4 regions of the Streptomyces sp. NPDC014889 genome follow, and region 1 is predicted to be linked to each of the others. Evidence: riboswitches for the same ligand, from Rfam matches in the RefSeq annotation. Region 1 holds a riboswitch; each other region holds the start of a gene.
The links. Region 1 has a riboswitch for cobalamin ahead of ACF09J_RS02795 (cobalamin biosynthesis protein). Riboswitches for the same ligand answer to the same signal wherever they lie in the genome.

Region 2: linked by a shared signal. The riboswitch ahead of ACF09J_RS10685 (ribonucleoside-diphosphate reductase subunit alpha) and the one ahead of ACF09J_RS02795 (cobalamin biosynthesis protein) in region 1 are both predicted to bind cobalamin.
Region 3: linked by a shared signal. The riboswitch ahead of ACF09J_RS19625 (ABC transporter substrate-binding protein) and the one ahead of ACF09J_RS02795 (cobalamin biosynthesis protein) in region 1 are both predicted to bind cobalamin.
Region 4: linked by a shared signal. The riboswitch ahead of ACF09J_RS18815 (CbtB-domain containing protein) and the one ahead of ACF09J_RS02795 (cobalamin biosynthesis protein) in region 1 are both predicted to bind cobalamin.

The regions. Positions count from the first base shown of each region.
Region 1 is NZ_JBIBWH010000001.1:616,879-622,198, reverse strand. It holds gene ACF09J_RS02815 (alpha/beta hydrolase) at 1-38, opposite strand, end outside; gene ACF09J_RS02810 (class II aldolase/adducin family protein) at 153-827, opposite strand; gene ACF09J_RS02805 (anion permease) at 982-2,244, shown strand; gene ACF09J_RS02800 (hypothetical protein) at 2,277-2,501, shown strand; cobalamin riboswitch at 2,676-2,820, shown strand; gene ACF09J_RS02795 (cobalamin biosynthesis protein) at 2,920-3,861, shown strand; gene ACF09J_RS02790 (cobyric acid synthase) at 3,858-5,320, shown strand, end outside.
Region 2 is NZ_JBIBWH010000004.1:406,202-411,521, forward strand. It holds gene ACF09J_RS10670 (helix-turn-helix domain-containing protein) at 1-219, opposite strand, end outside; gene ACF09J_RS10675 (hypothetical protein) at 313-576, shown strand; gene ACF09J_RS10680 (ribonucleotide-diphosphate reductase subunit beta) at 489-1,502, opposite strand; gene ACF09J_RS10685 (ribonucleoside-diphosphate reductase subunit alpha) at 1,502-3,868, opposite strand; cobalamin riboswitch at 3,991-4,145, opposite strand; gene ACF09J_RS10690 (GNAT family N-acetyltransferase) at 4,191-4,697, opposite strand; gene mctP (monocarboxylate uptake permease MctP) at 4,770-5,320, opposite strand, start outside.
Region 3 is NZ_JBIBWH010000009.1:160,805-166,124, forward strand. It holds partial or broken gene ACF09J_RS19615 (SMI1/KNR4 family protein) at 1-1,158, shown strand, start outside; gene ACF09J_RS19620 (OBAP family protein) at 1,507-2,295, shown strand; cobalamin riboswitch at 2,354-2,579, shown strand; gene ACF09J_RS19625 (ABC transporter substrate-binding protein) at 2,657-3,649, shown strand; partial or broken gene ACF09J_RS19630 (iron chelate uptake ABC transporter family permease subunit) at 3,646-4,635, shown strand; gene ACF09J_RS19635 (ABC transporter ATP-binding protein) at 4,730-5,320, shown strand, end outside.
Region 4 is NZ_JBIBWH010000008.1:423,062-428,381, reverse strand. It holds gene ACF09J_RS18840 (hydrophobic protein) at 107-277, shown strand; gene ACF09J_RS18835 (DUF397 domain-containing protein) at 319-510, opposite strand; gene ACF09J_RS18830 (DUF5753 domain-containing protein) at 507-1,160, opposite strand; gene ACF09J_RS18825 (ATP-binding protein) at 1,159-1,572, shown strand; gene ACF09J_RS18820 (aminotransferase class V-fold PLP-dependent enzyme) at 1,614-2,726, opposite strand; cobalamin riboswitch at 2,922-3,062, shown strand; gene ACF09J_RS18815 (CbtB-domain containing protein) at 3,099-3,314, shown strand; gene ACF09J_RS18810 (CbtA family protein) at 3,336-4,097, shown strand; gene ACF09J_RS18805 (histidine phosphatase family protein) at 4,158-4,730, opposite strand; gene ACF09J_RS18800 (DeoR/GlpR family DNA-binding transcription regulator) at 4,733-5,320, opposite strand, start outside.

The DNA of each region.
Region 1 (5,320 bases):
GCGGTGACGGCCGCGGCCGTCGCTTTGACTGTGGGCACGGCTCCAGTGTCCTGGCGCACCCGGTCACCGGCCAGTGGGACGGAGGGTCGGGGTGACATGTCCGCGCGGGTTCCATGAAGAGCGGAGTTCATGCCGCCGCCGTCCGCACGCGGTTACGGTCCCTCGCCGTTCCCGGGCCCCGGCTGCCCGTACCCCCGCAGTCGCTCCCCCGCCTCCGCCAGTTGCTGCGGCGTCAGCAGAGCCGGGGTCAGGCCGGGGACGCCGGACGCGGCCAGCCACACCCGGCACATCCACTCCAGTTGGGCCGTGCGGTCGTAGGCCTGGTCGAGGGTGGCGCCGTAGGTGACGGTGCCGTGGTTGCGCAGCAGGCAGCCGGTGCGGCCGGCGAGGGCGCGGAGCATGTTCGCGGCCAGCTCCTCGGTGCCGTAGGGGGCGTACGGGGCCACCCGGACGGGACCGCCGAGCGCGCCCGCTATGTAGTGGATCAGCGGGAGCTCGGTGACGAGGGTCGATACGGCCGTCGCGTGGACGGCGTGGGTGTGGACGACGGCGCCCGCGTCGGTGCTGCGGTGGATCGCGAGGTGCATGGGCAGCTCGCTGGTCGGCACCAGGGTGCCGAGCACCTGCCGGCCGTCCAGGTCGACTCCGGTGACGTCGTCGTCCGTGAGCCGGTCGTAGGGGACGCCCGAGGGGGTGACCAGTACGGTGTCTCCCACGCGTACGGACACGTTGCCCGAGGTGCCGACGACCAGTCCGTCCGTCACCGTGCGACGGGCCGCCGCGACCAGCGCCTGCCAGGCGCGCGTCATCTCCCCGAGTTCGGTCATGTGCCGATCCTGCCAGGACGCCTTGCGCGAGGGACCGCGCCTTCCCGGCGAACCCCGGGAACGGACACCGCGATGACCGACTCAGTTCATCTTCTGTTCACTCGGGTTACCTACGTTCAACGCGCCAATGACGCTCGAACGATTGCCTGGGTAAATGGAAAGCTTCTCGCTGATCCTCGCGATGGTGGTGGTCACCGCACTCGCGTTCGATTTCACGAACGGTTTCCACGACACAGCGAACGCGATGGCCACGACCATCTCGACCGGTGCACTCAAGCCCAAGGTCGCGGTGGCCATGTCCGCCGTGCTGAACCTGGTGGGCGCCTTCCTGTCCGTGGAGGTCGCCAACACGATCTCCAAGGGTCTCGTCGACGAGAACGGCATCCGTCCCGAGGTCATCTTCGCCGCCCTGGTGGGCGCGATCCTCTGGAACCTGCTGACCTGGCTGGTCGGACTCCCCTCCAGTTCCTCGCACGCCCTCATGGGCGGTCTGATCGGCGCCACCATCGCCTCGGCCGGCTTCAGCGCCGTGCACGGCGGTGCCCTGGTCACCAAGGTCCTCATCCCCGCGGTCGCCGCCCCGGTCGTCGCCGGTCTGGCGGCACTGGTCTCGACCCGGCTGTCGTACGGCATCGGCAGCAAGTCGCGTTCGCACGGCAAGGCGGCCGAGAAGGGCCACCGCGCCGGACAGATCGCCTCCGCCGGCCTGGTCTCTCTGGCCCACGGCACCAACGACGCGCAGAAGACGATGGGCGTCATCACCCTCGCGCTGGTCGCCGGCGGCGCCCTCGCCCCCGGCTCCAACCCTCCCACCTGGGTCATCCTCTCCGCGGGCCTGGCCATCGCGCTCGGCACCTACATCGGCGGCTGGCGCATCATCCGCACCATGGGCAAGGGTCTGACCGACCTTCAGCCGCAGCAGGGCTTCGCCGCCCAGACCAGCGCGGCCACCGCCATCCTGGCCTCCTCCCACCTCGGCTTCTCCCTGTCCACCACGCACGTCGTCTCCGGTTCGGTGATGGGCGCGGGCCTGGGCCGCAAGGGCGGCGTGGTCCGCTGGTCCACCGCGACCCGCATGGCCGTCGCCTGGGCCCTCACCCTGCCCGCCGCGGCCCTGGTCGCGGCCGGCGCGGAGGCCGTGACGCGCCTTGGCGACTGGGGCACCGGGCTCGTCGCCGCGTTCCTGGTGGCCTCCAGCGCCGCGATCTGGAAGATCTCCCGCCGCGAGGTCGTCGACCACACCAACGTCAACGGCACCGAGGAGCCGGCCGGCGTGGTCACCCAGGCCATCGCCGCCGTCACCCCGCCCCCGGCCTCCCCGGTGACCGAGGACCTCACGGCCACGATCCCCACCCCGGCCTCCGCGCCCGCCGCCGACCCCGCGCCCGTGGCGACGCCGCCGGCCGCCGCCGTCTGAGCCGGCGTCCCGGCAGAAGGAAGAGAAGCAGCATGAATATCGACTGGGCGGCCCTCGGCTCCGTCTTCGGCGTCAGCCTCGCCGTCACGGTGGGCCTCGTGACCCTGTTCACCCTCGGCATCGCCGGACTCTCCCGCCGCGAGCGGGCCGTGGCCCAGGGCGACGGCGGCGGGGCCCTCGCGGTCACCGGCGCCTACGCCTGCTTCGCCGCGTGCGCCGCCGCCGTGGCCTACGGGATCTACCTGATCGTGGCCTGACCCGACCGGGACCCGGCAACCGGGTCCGATACCGGGCCCGTCCCCTCCCCTCACCCGTCCTTCCCGGACCGTCCCCGCGACGGCGCCCGGGAAGGGCGGGCTTTTGCCGTCCCGCGCGTCCCGCGGTGTGGGCCTCATCTCAGTAAGCCTGCGCAGGTCAACGGCAGGTTGACGGGTGTTCGCGGTGCGTGGTGGACTTCCGGGGCCAAGTACGGCGGCAGGAGAGGAAGTCCGGTGCGAATCCGGCACGGTCCCGCCACTGTGACCGGGGAAGAACGTCCCCGGGAGTCAGGAACTCTCACCGCCGGTCTCGTCGAACCAGGGCGTGGACACCCTGAGTGAGGACATATCGCCATGCGCGGCTGCCGACCGAGGTTCATCAGCGACTCACTGACCGACCGCACGACCGGCTGACCCGATGGGTGCCGATCGCGTCTTCGCGTACGGCGCCGCCGCCGGCCTCCTCGGTGACCTGCTCCTCGGCGATCCGCGCCGCGGGCACCCCGTCGCCGCGTTCGGACGGGCCGCGGGCGCCGTGGAACGCGCGCTGTGGCGGGACCACCGCGGCCGGGGCGCCCTGCACACCGCCGTGTGCGTGGGGGGTGCCGTGTCCTCGGCCGCGCTGGCAGCGTCCGCCGTACGGTCCTCGCCTGCCGCGTCCGTCGCGCTGACCGCCGCCGCCACCTGGGCCGTCGTCGGCGGGACCTCCCTCGCCCGTGAGGCGCGGGAGATCGGGCGCGCGCTGGAGGCCGGCGACGTCGACGGCGCCCGGGAGCGGCTGCCGCATCTGTGCGGGCGTGATCCGCAGGCGCTGGACGCCGACGGGATCGCCCGGGCCGTCGTCGAGTCCGTCGCCGAGAACACCTCCGACGCGGTGGTGGGCGCGCTGGTGTGGGGCGCCGCCGCCGGTGTGCCGGGGCTCGTCGGCTTCCGCGCGGTCAACACCCTGGACGCCATGGTCGGGCACAAGTCCCCCCGCTACCGCCGCTACGGCTGGGCCTCGGCCCGTCTCGACGACCTCGCCGGATGGCCGGGGGCGCGGCTGACCGCCGCCCTGGCGGCCGTGGCGGGCGACGACCCGCGCGGTGCCGTACGGGCCTGGCGCGCCGACGCCGGCAAGCACCCGAGCCCCAACGCCGGTCCGGTCGAGGCCGCGTTCGCGGGGGCGCTCGGGGTGCGGCTTGGCGGCACGCTCTCGTACGCCGGGCGCGTGGAGCACCGTCCGGTGCTCAACGGCGCCGGACGCGCCGTCCGGCCGGAGGACATCGAGCGTGCGGTACGGCTCTCCCGCCGCGTGGGCTGGCTCGCGCTCGGCGTGTGCGCGGGCGCACGGCTGCTGAAGAGAGGACGGACGTCATGAGGGGCGGACTGCTCGTCGCCGGTACCACCTCCGACGCGGGGAAGAGCGTCGTCACGGCCGGGATCTGCCGGTGGCTGGTGCGCCAGGGCGTGAAGGTCGCCCCGTTCAAGGCGCAGAACATGTCCCTCAACTCCTTCGTCACCCGGGAGGGCGCCGAGATCGGGCGGGCACAGGCCATGCAGGCCCAGGCGTGCCGGATCGAGCCGACCGCGCTGATGAACCCGGTGCTGCTCAAGCCGGGCGGCGAACAGAGCAGCCAGGTCGTCCTGCTGGGCAGACCGGTGGGCGAGATGAGCGCCCGCGGCTACCACGGCGGGCGGCAGCAGAGGCTCCTCGGCACCGTCCTCGACTGCCTGGCCGAGCTGCGGAGCACGTACGACGCGGTGATCTGCGAGGGGGCGGGCAGCCCCGCGGAGATCAACCTGCGCCGGACCGACATCGTCAACATGGGGATCGCGCGCGGCGCGCGGCTGCCCGTGCTCGTCGTCGGCGACATCGACCGCGGCGGCGTCTTCGCCTCCTTCTTCGGCACGCTCGCCCTGCTGTCGCCCGAGGACCAGGAACTCGTCGCCGGGTTCCTCGTCAACAAGTTCCGCGGCGACGTCTCGCTGCTCGAACCCGGGCTCGACATGCTGCACGGGCTCACCGGACGGCGCACGTACGGCGTGCTGCCGTTCCGGCACGGGCTCGGCATCGACGAGGAGGACGGACTCCGTGTCTCGCTGCGGGGCGCCGTGCGGGAGTCCGCCGTGGCGGCGCCGGTCGGCGAGGACGTGCTGCGGGTCGCCGTCTGCGCGGTGCCGCTGATGTCCAACTTCACCGACGTCGACGCGCTCGCCGCCGAACCCGGCGTCGTCGTGCGGTTCGTGGACCGGCCCGAGGAACTGACCGACGCCGACCTCGTCGTCGTGCCCGGCACCCGCGGCACGGTCAGGGCGCTGGAGTGGCTGCGGGAGCGCGGCCTCTCGCGCGCCCTGGCGGGGCGGGCCGCCGAGGGGCGGCCGGTGCTCGGCGTCTGCGGCGGCTTCCAGATCCTCGGCGAGCACATCGAGGACGACGTCGAGTCGCGGGCCGGGCGCGTGGACGGCCTCGGACTGCTGCCCGTACGCGTCCGGTTCGCCCGCGAGAAGACCCTGACCCGGCCGCAGGGCGAGGCCCTCGGCGAGCGGGTCGAGGGCTACGAGATCCACCACGGGGTCGCCGAAGTCACCGGCGGGAGTCCCTTCTTGGACGGCTGCCGGGTCGGCGCCGTGTGGGGCACGCACTGGCACGGCTCGCTGGAGTCGGACGGCTTCCGGCGGGCCTTCCTGCGCGAGGTGGCGGCCGCCGCCGGCCGCCGTTTCGTGCCGGCGCCCGACACCTCGTTCGCCGCGCTGCGCGAGGAGCAGCTCGACCGGCTCGGCGACCTGATCGAACAGCACGCGGACACCGACGCGCTCCGGCGGCTCATCGAGTCGGG
Region 2 (5,320 bases), on a different contig from region 1:
GATCAGGTCGGCCTCCTCCAGGCGGTCAAGGCCGTGCGGGGTCCGCACCGTGAGCCCGGGGACATGGGTGCGCAGCTCCGGCCCCTCCGCGGAGACGACCGCGAAGTCGTACACCGGCAGGCCCTCGTCGCTCCGGTCGAGTCCGAACACCTCGCAGACCACGCCGAGCTCGAAGGGGTGCACTCCGTCCAGCAGCACGGTGGCCACGTTCTTCAGCATGGTTCCAGTGTGCCCCCGCGGTGGCAGGATTTTGAAGGTGTACGGCAGTCCTGCCACTCACGGTAAGGAGCTTCCGGCACCACAGTGGTGTCCATGAATACGACACAGCTGCAAGGCCTGATCTCGATGGTCGCCGTCCTGGGGCTCCTGGTCCTCATGGTCCTGCCGTCGGTGATCGGCATCGTCCACGACCGACGTGCCGACCGCCGGATCCGTCAGGCCCAGGAGGACCGGGAGGCCCAGGCGGCCAGGGAGAACCGCGACGAGACTCAGAAGTCCTCGTCCAGGTCGACGGTGCCCTCCACCGCCACCTGGTACGCCGACGGGCGGCGCTCGAAGAAGTTGGTCAGCTCCTGAACGCCCTGGAGCTCCATGAACGAGAAGGGGTTCTCGGAGCCGTACACCGGAGCGAAGCCGAGGCGCGTCAGGCGCTGGTCGGCGACGCACTCCAGGTACTGCCGCATCGACTCGGTGTTCATCCCCGGGAGGCCGTCGCCGCACAGGTCGCGCGCGAACTGGAGCTCGGCCTCGACGGCCTCCCGCAGCATGTCGGTGACCTGCTGCCGGAGGTCCGCGTCGAAGAGCTCCGGCTCCTCCTTGCGCACGGTGTCCACCACGTCGAAGGCGAAGGACATGTGCATCGTCTCGTCCCGGAACACCCAGTTGGTGCCGGTGGCCAGACCGTGCAGCAGGCCACGGCTGCGGAACCAGTAGACGTAGGCGAAGGCGCCGTAGAAGAACAGGCCCTCGATGCACGCGGCGAAGCAGATGAGGTTGAGCAGGAAGCGCCGGCGGTCCGCCTTCGTCTCCAGCCGGTCCAGCTTCTCCACCGAGTCCATCCACTTGAAGCAGAACTCGGCCTTCTCCCGGATGGAGGGGATGTTCTCCACCGCGGCGAAGGCGGCGGTGCGGTCCTCCGGGTCGGGGAGGTAGGTGTCGAGCAGCGTCAGATAGAACTGGACGTGCACGGCCTCCTCGAAGAGCTGGCGGGACAGGTACAGCCGCGCCTCGGGGGAGTTGATGTGCTTGTACAGCGTGAGCACCAGGTTGTTCGCCACGATCGAGTCACCGGTGGCGAAGAAGGCCACCAGCCGTCCGATCAGGTGCTGCTCGGCCGGGCTCAGCCTGGCCAGGTCGGCGACGTCCGAGTGGAGGTCGACCTCCTCCACGGTCCAGGTGTTCTTGATGGCGTCCCGGTAGCGCTCGTAGAAGTCCGGGTAGCGCATCGGACGGAGCGTCAGCTCGAAGCCGGGGTCGAGCAGGTTCTTGGTCTCGCTGGTCATTACTGGCAGGCCTCGCAGGACTCGGGGTTCTCAAGGGAGCAGGCGATCGCGTCGGCGTCCGGCGCCGCCTGCTGGAGGGGGACGGCGGCGGGAGCCTGGGCCCGGGCCGCGCGCGCGATCCGGGTCGCCGGGCGGGAGCGCAGGTAGTACGTCGTCTTCAGGCCCTGCTTCCAGGCGTAGGCGTACATCGAGGAGAGCTTGCCGATGGTCGGCGTCTCCAGGAACAGGTTCAGGGACTGGGACTGGTCCAGGAACGCGGTGCGGGCCGCGGCCATGTCGATCAGGCCGCGCTGCGGGATCTCCCACGCCGTGCGGTAGAGCGTGCGCACGTCCTCGGGGATCCAGGCGAAGTCCTGCACCGAGCCGTTGGCCTCGCGCAGCGCCTCGCGGGTGCGGGCGTCCCAGACGCCGAGCGCCTTCAGATCGTCCACCAGGTACGAGTTGACCTGGAGGAACTCCCCGGAGAGCGTCTCACGCTTGAAGAGGTTGGAGACCTGCGGCTCGATGCACTCGTACACGCCCGCGATGGAGGCGATGGTGGCGGTCGGGGCGATCGCGAGCAGCAGCGAGTTGCGCATGCCGACGGCGGCGATCCGCTCGCGCAGGGCCGCCCAGCGCTCCGGCCAGGTCAGCTCGACGTCGTAGTGGTCGGGGTGCAGCACGCCCCGGGCCGTGCGGGTCTTCTCCCACGCGGGCAGCGGGCCGCTGCGCTCGGCGAGGTCGGTGGACGCCTCGTACGCGGCGAGCATGATCCGCTCGGCGATCCGGGTGGACAGGGCCTTCGCCTGAGGGGAGTCGAAGGGCAGTCGCAGCTTGAAGAACACGTCCTGCAGGCCCATGGCGCCCAGGCCCACCGGCCGCCAGCGGGCGTTGGAGCGGCCCGCCTGCTCGGTCGGGTAGAAGTTGATGTCGACCACGCGGTCGAGGAAGGTGACGGCGGTGCGGACGGCCTCGTCCAGCCGCTCCCAGTCGATGTCCCCGCCGGCCACGAACGCGCCGAGGTTGACCGACCCCAGGTTGCACACCGCCGTCTCGCCGTCGTCGGTGACCTCCAGGATCTCCGTGCAGAGGTTGGAGGAGTGGACCACATGGCCCGCTTCCGCGGTCTGGTTGGCGGTGCGGTTGGCGGCGTCCTTGAAGGTCATCCAGCCGTTGCCGGTCTGCGCGAGCGTGCGCATCATGCGGCCGTACAGGTCACGGGCCGGCATGGTCTTGCGCGCCAGGCCCCGCGCCTCCGCGGCCCGGTACGCGGCGTCGAACTCCTCGCCCCACAGGTCGGTCAGCTCCGGCACGTCCGCGGGGGAGAACAGCGACCACTGCCCGTCCGCGTTCACCCGGCGCATGAACTCGTCCGGTACCCAGTGCGCGAGGTTGAGGTTGTGCGTCCGGCGGGCGTCCTCGCCGGTGTTGTCGCGCAGCTCCAGGAACTCCTCGATGTCCGAGTGCCAGGTCTCCAGGTAGACCGCGGCGGCGCCCTTGCGCCGGCCGCCCTGGTTCACGGCGGCCACCGAGGCGTCCAGGGTCTTCAGGAACGGCACGATGCCGTTGGAGTGCCCGTTGGTGCCGCGGATCAGCGAACCGCGGGAGCGGATGCGGGAGTACGCGATGCCGATGCCGCCGGCGTGCTTGGACAGACGGGCCACCTGGAGGTAGCGCTCGTAGATGGAGTCCAGCTCGTCCTTGGGGGAGTCGAGCAGGTAGCAGGACGACATCTGCGGGTGGCGCGTGCCGGAGTTGAACAGCGTGGGGGAGGAGGGCAGGTAGTCGAGCCGGCTCATCAGCCCGTAGAGCGCCTCGACCTCGTCGACGGACCGCGCGGTGTCGTCCTGCGCGAGACCGGCCGCGACCCGCAGCATGAAGTGCTGGGGCGTCTCGATCACCTTGCGGGTGATCGGGTGCCGCAGCAGGTACCGGCTGTGCAGGGTGCGCAGGCCGAAGTAGCCGAAGCGGTCGTCGGCGGCCCGGTCGATCAGCGCGTCCAGGCGGTCGGCGTGGGCGCGCACGAACTCAGCGGTCCGGTCGGCGATGAGGCCCTCGCGGTGGCCCACGGCGACCGAGTCGGTGAAGGAGGCGACGCCCTGGGAGGCGGCCTCGGCGCGGACGGCGAGGGTCAGCAGCCTGGCCGCCAGCCGGGAGTAGGCGGGGTCCTCCGAGATGAGCCCGGCGGCCGCCTCCGTGGCCAGCTCGCGCAACTCGGCCTCGTCGGCCCGCGCCGACCGGCCGCGCAGCGCGGCGGCGGCGACCCGGCCGGGGTCGGCGTCGGGGAGGTCGGCGGTCAGCTCGGTCAGGGTCCGCAGCAGTACGGCACCTGGCCCGTCGGTTTCCGTGGCGGTGACTGAAACCGGGTCGGCTGGCGCGATGGTCACGTGGAGCACTCCCTCGCTCGGCGCGGGGCCTCGCCGAGGGCAGGGGGCGGCACACGAGCGCACGCGGCGCCGCGTCCACCGGCCCATTCCACGAGGCCCGGACGTCAGGGCACCCGGACCGGACGGCCGGGCGCACTGTCGGCAGGTCCTCGGACTGACGCTCGTGGCGGGCCATGGGGGCATACGCGCACGAGTACACCGTTGCGGGACAGTTCCGGATTCGCACCGGATTCCCCTGCGGCGACAGTGAGCACGAGCATACATCTTGTGCTGAGCGAGTCGGGCACCCCCATATGTTGTGCCGCGTCGACTCCGGAGCGTGTCAGAATGTCAACTCGTAGGTGAGCAGCGTGATGTCGTCCAGGTGGGGGAGGGGGTTCCAGTCCCGGCCCGGTGTGCGGACGAAGCCCAGACGCTCGTAGATGCGGTGGGCGGTGTGCATGGAGCTCTGGGTGGACAGCACCATGCGGACACAGCCCTCCACGGCCCGTGCCCGGTCCGCACAGGCCCGTACGAGGGCCTCGCCGACGCCTCTGCCGCGCGCCGCGTGCGCGACCGCCAGCATCCGTATCTCGGTCTCCCCAAGGCCGGCGAGGTCGGCCATGGGGCCGGCGCCGGCGACGAAGGTCACCCCGCCGAGCACCTCCCCGTCCGCCACCGCCACCAGAACCTCGGCCGCGGCCGCCCGCTTGGCCACGTCCCGCAGCTCGTCGAGATACCCGTCGCTCTCACCGAAGTCCAGGAGCCCGTCCTGGAGGTAGGCCTGGGCGGTGATCTCACCGAGGATGCCGTACTCGCCGGGTTCGACCGGCCGGATCAGGAAGTCCATGGAGCCGAGTGTGCCGCACGGGCACGGCAGCGGGCCGCCGGATTTCTCCGGCGGCCCGCAGGATGCCCGGTGCTACTGCGGGGCCGCCGCCGTGGCCGGCGGGAGCTCCGCCTCGACGCCCGGGTCGCCGGCGTCCGCCGTGTAGTCCTCAGGACGGGTCTCGTCCACGCCCTGGGGCGCGTTGACCGCCCGCAGCACGAACGTCAGGAGCACCGCGACGACGGCGTTGAGCACGAACGCCGTCATGCCGATGTAGCCGATCTCGCCGATGCCCGGGATCTCCTTCGCCGAGCCGCCGAAGTGCTTCTGCCCCGACGTCGGCGAGGCGACCCCGTAGGCCGCGACCGTGCCGTAGACCATGCCGACCGCCCAGCCCGCCAGCAGCGCCCAGCGGTGGAACCAGCGGGTGAACAGGCCGCCGACCAGGGCCGGGAAGGTCTGCAGGATCCAGATGCCGCCGAGCAGCTGGAAGTTGATGGCGACCGTCTTGTCCATGGTCAGGACGAAGACCAGCGCGCCCACCTTCACGAGCAGCGACACGATCTTGGAGACCCGGGTCTCCTCCTTCGGCGTCGCCTGCGGGCGGATGAAGTCCTTGTAGATGTTGCGGGTGAACAGGTTCG
Region 3 (5,320 bases), on a different contig from region 1:
CGGGACGACTCCACGCTGACGTTCCATCTGCGGGGCGCCGACGACGACTTGGTGGAACTGGCCTACGCGACGCTGGATCAGGTGCGGAAGGGCACGTACCGGTACACGGCCGACGGACCGTTCGGGGAGGCGGTCGAGCGGGCGCGGGAGCTGGCGCGGTGGGGAGACACCGACGGGGCATGGCTGACACTGATGAACGCTCTGCCCCTGTGGGAGCCGCTGGGACCGGACCACCTGGCGCCGCTGGGGTGGGTGGCCGACCCCGTGCTCGGGCCACTGCTGACCCCGGAGCGGGGCCGCGAACTGCTGTCCACGCCACGGGGCGGGCAGACGGGTGAGGCACCGAGCCCGACGGCCTCGCTCGACCCGGGCGACCTGGCGTGGCTCGCGGAGCCGGACCCGGGCAACCATCGCACGTCCTACCGGTTCGTCCTGGTGGAGGGGGTGGCGCCGCAGGAGTTGCCCGGACATCTCGCGGACGGGGACGGCACCGTGCTGAACGAACCGATGACCTTCTGGGAGGCGCGCCAGAAGTCGCTGCACCCCCAGAGGGAGTTCTCCTCCTACGACGACAGGGCTCTCATGACGGTCGGCCGGGCCGGCGCCGGTTGGAGCTTCGCCTTCGAGGGCGACCCTGGCCCGTTCCACCGGGAGCGGTTCGTCTCCCCGGCCGCGGCCGCCGCGGGCACCCGCGCGGTAGTGGTGTGGAGCGGCCTGCGGACACGGCACGGGGAGCCGTTCTTCCACCTTTCCGTGGCGCGAGAGGGTGCCGAGCAGTACGCGTTCACCTACGCGGACGGAGAGATCCGGAGAAGCGGAGAGATACCGCGGACGCTGGACCCGAGCCGGTTCTTCGGCGACCTGAGGGACGGCGCCGAGGCGGAACGGTCGCTGCTGAAAGCGGTGACCGGGGAGTTCGGTGCCCATCTGCCGCGTCACGCCATCGTGAACGGGCGGCTGCACACGTTGACCACCCGTTCCTGGAGGCGGCCGCCGGGGGACGGCGAGACATACGTGGTGATCCGCAAGCACCATGGCGCCGTCCGCCCGCCGGGCGGCGGGCGGGCGGAGGACGAGGGGCCGGAAAGCGGCTGGAGGCCTGCTGGGCCGCGCACAGACCCTCCAGGACCGCTCAGCCCCGCAGTCCCGGAGTCGTAATCCCGGGGTGCAGTCGGAGGCAGCGGCATGGGTCACCGCGGTCGGCGTTCACGTGTCTCGTGTCCGGCCGCGGTTGGGCTCCGGCCTCGTAAGCGGAAGCGCTGCTGCACATGGTGGCGCAGCGGGTCTCGGCCTCCGGGGCGTTCACCGTGTACGACACCCCAGGGCGTCCTGTCCGTGGGCGCGGCACGTCTGACTGCGCTCGGGCTCTCTTCGGCAAAGGCCGGGGACGTCATCGGCCCTGGGTCTCGGCCCCCGGGCTAGCCGCGCGCTGGGACAGGGGATCGCCCGTTTCGGAGCACCACCGGTGCCCCGTTACAGCCACCGGGCACAGGGCACTCGCCAGGCATGGCACTCGTGCAGGGCATGCAGCGCACGCGCGGTTCTGGCCGGGGATCGGCCGCGTCCCTCGGCATCGGGGTCGCGGCAGGGGTGACGGCCGCGGCCGGCCTGCTGTTCGGCCGCAAGGTGGCGACGATCAGCAAGGTCGGCAAGGGGCACCCGCTCAAGCACCGCGCGCTGGATCTGGCGGCCGGCGCGATGCAGCCGAAGTATCCGCTCGATGCGATGAGCACGTATCTCAACGGCTTCCACCTGTACGCCGACGACATGGGCCGGCAGGTGGAAGCCACGCACTTCTGCATCCATCTCCAGCACGACCTGCACCAGTGCGTGATCTTCGACCGCAACGCGCCCGACGCCCGTCTGATCGGCATCGAGTACATCATCAGCGAGGAGCGTTTCCGCGACCTGCCCGAGGACGAGAAGCGGCTGTGGCACAGCCACCACTACGAGGTCAAGTCCGGCAGCCTCACCGCCCCCGGTATTCCCGACCTGGCCGAACACGCCTACTTCGAGGACCTCGTGACCACCTACGGGAAGACGTTCCACACGTGGCAGTACGACCGCGACGACTTCCCCTACGGGATCCCGCAACTGATGATGGGCTTCACCCAGGACGGGCAGGCCGCGGACGAGATGATCCAGGCCCGCGACGAGCGGCTCGGCATCTCGACCTCGCACAAGCGGCAGAACCGGGCGGACATCCCCATGCCGGAAGTGGCGCCGGGCGCCAACGCGTGGGAGAGCGGCCGGACGGTGCAGACACGCATCGAGGAGACGCAGTTCAAGCGCTGACCGTCACGGCTGAACTCCGGGACTCCGGACCGCCTCTCCTGCGGGACGCTCCTCGCGGCTGCGCCACCAGCGGCTTGGTACCGTGTGGCTGCCGTGGTGTACGGGAAACCGGTGGGAAGCCGGTGCGGCCCTCGCCACTGTAGTCGCGGAGTCCCGCGGCCCTCGCTGACGGCTCCCGGAGCGGTCAGGGCCACTGGGTGGATCGGGAACGAACCACCTGGGAAGGCCGGCCTCGTGACGTTGATGCGGAAGCCAGGAGACCGGCCACGGCGCGACATGTTCCACGAGGGTTGGAGAGCACATGCCCCGCGGTCCCCTGCGTCCGTTTCGATCTCAGCGTTCCATACGCCGCGCGCGTGCCGTGCGCTCCAGCCTCGCCGCCACGGCACTCCTGCTCGTCGGTGCGCTCGGCGCCTGTACGGGTGCGCCCGCGGCCGACAAGCCCGCCGCGGCGACCGGGAGCAGCCGCCCCGCGCCGGTGAGCGTCAGCAGTTGCGGCGTCACCACGACCGTCAGCGCACCGCCGAGCCGGCTGATCACCCTCAACCAGGGCGCCACCGAGGTGGCCCTGGCCCTCGGTCTGCAGTCCCGGATGGCCGGAACGGCGTTCCTCGACGACGCGGTCCCGGCGAAGTGGACGGCGGCCTACGACGCCGTCCCGGTGCTCTCCAAGGAGTACCCGACCGCGGAGAAGCTCCTCGCGTCGCGTCCGGATTTCCTCTACGCCTCCTACTCCAGCGCGTTCAGCGGCAAGGTGGCGGGCACGCAGGCGGAGCTGAGCTCCAAGGGCATCGAGTCCTACCTGTCGCCGTTCGGCTGCGCCGACAGCAAGCAGGTGCCGCCGGTGTCCTTCCAGGCGGTGTGGGACGAAGTGGGCGACATCGCCGAGGTGTTCGGTGTCGGACCGCGTGCCGCCGCCCTCCAGAAGGAGCAGAAGCATCAGCTTGCCGACCTCGAGGCCAAGGCGGCGGGCAAGGGCCTGAACGTGCTCTGGTACGACTCGAACACCAAGGCCCCGTTCGTCGGCGCCGGCCACGGCGGACCCCAGCTCGTGCTCGACGCCGTCGGCGCCCACAACGTCTTCGGCGCGCTGCCCGGTGGCTGGAAGACCGTGAGCTGGGAGAAGGTGACCGCGGCGGACCCGGACGTCATCGTGCTCGCGGACGCCAGCTGGGACACCGCGCAGTCCAGGATCGACTACCTGGAGCACGACCCGGTGCTCAGCAAGCTCACCGCCGTCCGGCACCGGGCTTTCGTGGTCGTGCCGTTCTCCGAGACGACGCCCGGCGTGCGCCTCGCCGACGGTGCCGCCCTGGTCTCGGCAGGCCTGAGCAAGCTGCGCCCGCGTTCATGACCGTGGCGGATCGTCCCGCCGCACGGCCCGCGGGAGCGAGTCGCGCGGCGGCGGGCCTGACCGTTGCCGCGGTCCTGCTGCTGGTCACCGTCCTGCTCGGCCTCGCCGTGGGTTCGGTCCACGAGCCGCCGCACGTCGTGGCCGGCGTCGTTCTGCGCCGGCTCGGCCTCGGCGGCTCCCATGTCACGCTGCTGGACGACCAGATCGTCTGGCAGTTGCGGCTGCCCCGGGTCCTGGGAGCCGCCGCGACCGGCGCCGGGCTCGCGGTCTGCGGCGCGGTGCTGCAGACCCTGACGGGGAACGACCTGGCCGACCCCTACCTGCTCGGGATCTCCAACGGTGCCGCCGTCGGCGCGGTCACCGTGATCGTCCTCGGCGTCGGAGCCACCGGCGCCGCGGCGATCAGCGCGCTCCCGGCGGCCGCTTTCGCCGGCGCCCTGCTCGCCGTGGTCGTCGTACTGGCACTGGCCGCCGCGCGCACCCGGTCCCTGCCGGCCGCGCGGACCGTGCTGGCCGGCATCGCGGTGGGGCAGATGTGCGGCGCGTACACGTCGTTCGTCGTGCTCGTCCTCGGCGACCGCAACGCCGCCCGAGGTGTCATGGAGTGGACGCTGGGCTCGGTGGCCGGGGTCCGGTGGGACACGGCCGTCTTCCTGAGCGCCGTGACCGTCGTCGGCACGGTGGTCATGGTCGCGGCCGCCCGGGACCTGGACGCGTTCGCGTTCGGCGAGACCGCGGCCCGCTCCTTCGGCGTCCACGTCGAACGCACCCGCTGGGCCCTGGTCGCCGCGGCCGCGCTGGTGACCGCGTGCCTGGTCGCCCACACCGGCGTCATCGGGTTCGTCGGCCTGGTGGTGCCGCACGTCGTCCGTCTGATCTGCGGCCCGCGCCACGCCCTCCTGCTGCCCCTGTCCGCACTCCTCGGTGCGTCGCTGCTGGTGGGCAGTGACATCGTGGCGCGCTCGATGCTCCCGAACCAGGAGATCCCCGTCGGCGTCGTCACCGCCGGGCTCGGCGCGCCGTTCTTCGCGTGGCTGCTGTGGCGCCGGGCAGACGGCAGGTCGGCCACGCGAGGCCGGCGTGATCGCCGCGAGCCCGGTGGGGCTGCGTGCCGAGGGCGTCGGCGTGCGTGTCGACGGCGCCACGTTGCTGACGGACGTGACGCTCGGCTTCGCCCCCGGCAGGACGACCGGCCTGCTCGGGCCGAACGGGGCCGGCAAGACGACGCTGCTGCGGGCGCTGGCGGGACTGCGCCGGCCGCAGACGGGCCGGGTCCTCCTGGACGGCGGCGACCTGTACGCCCTGACGGCCCGCCAACGCGCGCGGCAGCTGGCCTTCATGGAGCAGCAGGCCGACACAGCGCTGCCGCTGACGGCCCGCCAGGTCGTCGACCTGGGGCGCACGCCCCACCGCGGCCGGTGGCCCGTTCTGGCGGGCGCCGTGGCCGACCACGAGCAGTCCGTGCTCGCCGAAGCCGTCGCCGCCACCGACGTGGGCGGGCTGCTCGACAGGGCCTGGTCGTCCCTGTCCGGCGGCGAGCGCCAGCGGGTCCAGCTCGCGCGGGCCCTGGCACAGGAGCCCGGGGTGCTCCTGCTGGACGAGCCCACCAACCACCTGGACCTGCGCTACCAGCTCGGCTTCCTCGAAACCGTACGCGGGCTCGGTGTCACC
Region 4 (5,320 bases), on a different contig from region 1:
TTGGCCTCACGCGCTCGTGCCCCGGCTTTCCCTTCATAAACAAGACACCGTTGCGGCATGCCGGTGACATCGCAGGGCAGACGGGGGGGGCAGGAGGTTGATAAATATGGTTCCCCTGCTGCTCGTTCTGCTTCTCGCGCTGATTCTCTTCGGTGTCGGCTTCGCCATCAAGGTTCTTTGGTGGGTCGCCGTCGCCGTTCTGGTGCTGTGGCTTCTCGGCTTCGTCATGCGCTCCACCACCGCCGGCGGTGGCCGAGGCCGTTGGTATCGATGGTGACCTGACTCACCCCTGCGAAGCAGGCGCGCCTGACGGGAAGCTCAGAGGCGGGCGTCCGCCGCCAGTGCGGTGAACGCCGACCAGGCGTCGAGGGACACGGCCAGCGCTCGCCTGTCCGTGTCCTTCGAGTCCCGGACAAGAACGGCCTCTGGGCACACAGCGACCTCTACGCAGTTGCCGCCTCCACCGCCGCTGTAGCTGCTCTTGAACCAAGCAAGTTCGGTGGTGCTCATAGCGCTCCTCGCATCTGCTTCAGCAGGCTCGCGGTGGCCTGATGGCTCAGTGCCTGTGAGCGCATCTTGCCATAGCGCTGAAGCATGGCGCTTGCGGCTTTTGTATCGGTGACGAGCATGCTGCAGTCGTGGGCTTCCACGTAGCCGACCCATCGGTTCTCGGCTGTTTCAGCGAGATAGAGAGGGCCTTCGAAGCCTGCGTGATCCTCCTGGACCAGGGGCATGACCTGGATCTCCACGTTGCGGAGGCAGCCCACATCAAGCAGGTTGTCGAGCAGCGCTCGAGTCACGTCGACACCGGCCAGGCAGCGTTCCAGCAGAGCCTGCTCGACGATGAAGCTGAACGCGCTGTTCGGCCGCTCCCTCAGGAGGCGCTGGCGTTCGAGCCGAGCCGTGACTTGTTGTTCGAACTGGTCCTCGGACAGCGGCGGCAGGCGCCGGTCGAAGAGGGCGCGAATGTACGGCTCGGGTTGCAACAAGCCCGGAATGACAGAGCACTCGTACGCATACAGCGAGATCGCCTCCTCCTCGACCCCCGCCCACTGCCGGAACCAGGAAGCAAGACCCGCCTTCCGCGTCAGGCTCCTCGCCGCGGCCTCCAGGACCCGTGCCGCCGACGGGCCGTCAACTGCCAGCACGCTGGCCCGCATGCCAGCCCTGAACCACGAATCCACCACTCCCACACGTACGTTCACGCAGCGTTTTGGTGCCCGCCTCGCCCGGCTGCTCGCCGCGCACCAGCTCACCGAGTGGGGACATCCTCGCGGGACCGAAGCGCATGACTCCGTCGTCCTCGTCGTCGCCGAACTCGCCGCGAACGCCGTTCTCCACAGCCGTGTCCCGGGACGGGACTTCGCCCTCACCCTGTTCTTCGAGGAGGGCCGGGACGCCGTCCGCATCGAGGTGACCGACACCCACCCTGCCCTGCCGGCGCGCATGGATCCCGGCCCGGAGCAGGGCGGGGGCCGTGGCCTGGTGCTCGTCGACGCGCTCGCCGTCGACTGGGGCGTACGGGACCGCGTCGGCCCCGGCAAGACGGTGTGGGCCGAGTGCGCGCTGTAAGGAGGGCTTACGGGTTCAACTTCAAGAGGTCGCCCGTGGGTTCAGTTTCCCAGGGACGACAGCGCGGCCCCGACTCGCTCCGCTGCCTCCGGTGGGGTCGAGGCGTGCGGGGAGAGCCTGAGCGAGTCGGTGCGGACGGTCGCGGCGACGCCTTCGGCGTGCAGGGCCTTGGCGACGAGGGCCGGATCGTGGTCCGGCATGGTGAAGGAGAGGATGCCGGCTCGTCGCGCCGGGTCGGCGGGGGAGAGGACGCGGCCGCCGTACGTCTCGACGGCGTCGGTGAGTTCGGCGATCCGTACGGCGATCGCGGCTTCGATCGTGGCGACGGTGTGCCGCTCGACGAGCTCCAGCGCGGAGGCGAACGCGGCGGCGGCCACCGGGCTCAGATTGGTGATCGACCAGCGTCGGGCGTCCGGGGCGGGCGGGTGCTCGGCTCCGTCGAAGAGGCCGGCGTCCTCGACGCCCGTCCAGCCGGTGAGGACCGGTTCCAGGGATTCCAGGGCGCGGTCGGACAGGGTGGCGAAGCCGGTCGACCATCCGGCGCGCAGCCATTTCTGGCCGCCCGCGACCACCACGTCGGCGGCGTCCCAGGGCAGGGAGGCGACGCCGAACGCCTGGATGGCGTCCACGATCAGCAGCCGTTCCGGTCCGATCGCCTCGCGCAGCGCCGCGAGGTCGGCACGGAACCCGGTGCGGAAGTCCACGGCGCTGACGGAGAGGGCCACGACGTCGTCGGTCAGCGCGGCGCGGACCAGGTCGGGGGTGACTCCGGAACCGGGCTCGGGGTCGAGCCAGCGCGGCGTGGCCCGGCCCAGGTCCGCGTTGCGGCGCCACGGGTAGTGGTTGGCGGGGAAGTCGGTGCGCGGGGCGAGGACCACGCCCTCCCTGATGCCGAGCGCGGCGTGGAACAGACCGGTGGACGCGTTCGGGAGCAGCACCGTGTGCCGAGCGTCGGTGCCGGCGAGGCGGGCGGCCGTGTCGCGGGCCGTCTCCTCCGCGCGCATCAGGGTGTCCACGGTGGTGTGGTCGGCGCGGGCGGACGCCTCCAGGGCACGGGCGGTGGCGGCGACGGCGTCCCGGGACGGCGGCCCGAAGCGTGCGAAGTCCAGGTACCCGGCGGGCGTGTCGAAATGGGCGGCGTACGACGTGAGCACGGGGCTCGTCCCTCCGGGTGGTGCGTGCGGATCGAGTGGCGCGGCGGGCGGTGGAGTGGAGTCCCGTGGTGCCTCGGAGCCCGCCCGCGCATCCTGCCACAGCGCTTCAGATGCTCCGGATGGTGAGGTGGTCCGTGAGCGGGTGGAAGCGGCTCGGTGGAGAAGATCATGTCCGAGGGCGCGGTCTTGGCCGGGCGGGCGGCACGCGATACCGTCTGTCCGATATCGACGACGGCGAGACGGAAGCCGGTGGGAATCCGGCACGGTCGCGCCACTGTATGCGAACGCTCCCGGGCGTTCGTGAGTCAGACCCGTGGCTGTCGTCCTGTGCACCACCGAGATGGGACGCGAACTCCCAGAGGAGGTTCTGCCATGGCGCAGACCGTCGCCCGGCCGACTGCCACCGCCGCACCCGCCCCGCTGCCGCTGAAGGCGATAGCTCCCTGGGCGGTCTTCTTCGGCGTTCTCATGCTGGTCCTGCTGTACTTCGTCGGCGCCGAGCAGGGCGCCACCTCCGTGTTCAGCGGCACGGACGTTCACGAGTGGGTGCACGACGCCCGCCACCTGCTCGGTTTCCCCTGCCACTGAGCCGAGGGACGCCGCACGCACATGAACTCCGCAACGGTAAGAAACCTCCTGGTGCGGGGCATGCTCGCCGGCCTCGCCGCCGGTGTGCTCGCCCTCGTCGTCGCCTACTTCCTCGGGGAGCCGTTCGTCGACAAGGCGATCGGCTTCGAGGAGGCGCACTCCCACACGCACTCCCACGACGACGTGGAAGTCGTCTCCCGTTCCCTCCAGTCCACCGCCGGTCTCGCCACCGGCGTCCTCGTCTACGGGGTCGCCTTCGGCGGCATCGCCGCGCTCGCCTTCTGCTTCGCTCTGGGCCGCGTGGGCCGCTTCTCCCCCCGGGCGACCGCGCTGCTGCTGTCCGGGTGCGCGCTGCTGGCCGTGTACGTCGTGCCGTTCCTGAAGTACCCGGCCAACCCGCCCGCGGTCGGTGACGAGGACACCATCGGCAAGCGGACGACCCTGTACTTCCTGATGATGCTGCTCAGCATCCTCCTCGCGATCGCCGCCACCATCCTGGGCAAGCGCCTCGCGCCCGCGCTGGGCACGTGGTACGCGACGGTGGCCGCGGTGGCCGCCTTCGCCGTGGTGATCGGGACGGCGTACGCCTTCCTGCCCGTCGTCAACGAGGTGCCGGGGGACTTCCCGGCCACCGTGCTGTGGCGGTTCCGGCTCTCCGCCCTGGCCATCCAGGCCGTCCTGTGGGGTGGTTTCGGGCTGGTCTTCGGCGAGTTGGCCGAGCGGCTGCTGAACCCCCGGCCCGAGACCGCCGCGTCCGGGCAGGCGGTGCCGACCGCGCACTGAACCCTTCAGCGTGAACGGCAGGGCCCCGCGGAGAAACTCCGGGGGCCCTGCCGCGTTCGGTCAGGGCGCGGCCAACGGCCGGCCGAGTCGCAGATTCCAGCGGCCGGCCCGTCCGCTGAGTTCCGTGGCCGTCAACGGCGGTACGTCCAGCCGCCAGAAGCCGGCCAGGGGCAGATCCAGTACATGGACGACCGCGGCCCGTACGACCTCCGGCTCGACGACCGCGAGCGTACGGCCGTCCGCGTCCCGCGCGGAGTCGAGCCGGCGTCCGACCCGCTCGCACAGGTCCCGCACCGACTCTCCCCCGTGCGGCGCGCAGTCCGGGTCGGCGAGCCAGCGGCCCACCGCCTCCGGCTCGCCGGCCATCAGTTCCTCCAGGTTCCGGCCGCGCCAGCGGCCCGCGTCCAGGCCCGCCAACTCGGCCGCCGCCACGCCGTCGAGGCCGAGAGCCGAGGCCGTCTCCCGGCAGCGCACGCTCGGGGACAGGAGCACCCGGGCGGCCGAGGGCAGCGACCCGGCCGCCGAACGGGCGTCGGCCGCACCGCCGTCGTCGAGCGAGTCGCCGTCGTCCAAGCGGGCCTGCCGCAGCGACGGGCTGGTCGCGGGCGAGATGAGCGTCATACGGCTGGTCAACGTCACTCCTTGCCTGCGGTGGTGACGGCGGTGCCCGCGGCGCGCAGCGCCTCGACCTCGTCGGGTGGCGCGGAGTCGTCGGTGACGAGGGTGTGCAGCCGCGTGACGGGTGCGACGAAGGCGTGTGCCGTACGGGACAGTTTGCTGCCGTCGGCCACGGCGAGCACGCGCCGGGCGGATTCGATCGCGGCCCGCTTCACCGCCGCGTCGTCCAAGTCGTAGGCGGTCAGGCCCTGTTGTGCGTTGAGCCCGCAGCAGCCGATGACAGCGGTGTCGAAGCGCAGGGCCGTGAGCGAGGACAGGGTCAGGGGTCCGGTGAGGGCCCCCTCGCCCGGACGGGGCCGGCCGCCCGGCACGAGGAGGGTGGTCTGCCCGGGGCTGTCGGCGAGCACGTTGACGGCCTGGAGCGACAGCGGCATCACGGTCACCCGCCGTCCGCGCAGCGCCCTGGCGGCCTCCAGGCAGGTGGTGCCGCTGTCGAGGACGACCGTCTCACCGTCGGCGATCAGCGCGGCCACCTCCGCGCCGATGCGCTCCTTGGCCCGCGTGCCCTCCTGCGCGCGCAGGGTGAAGGGGGGTTCCTCGCCGCG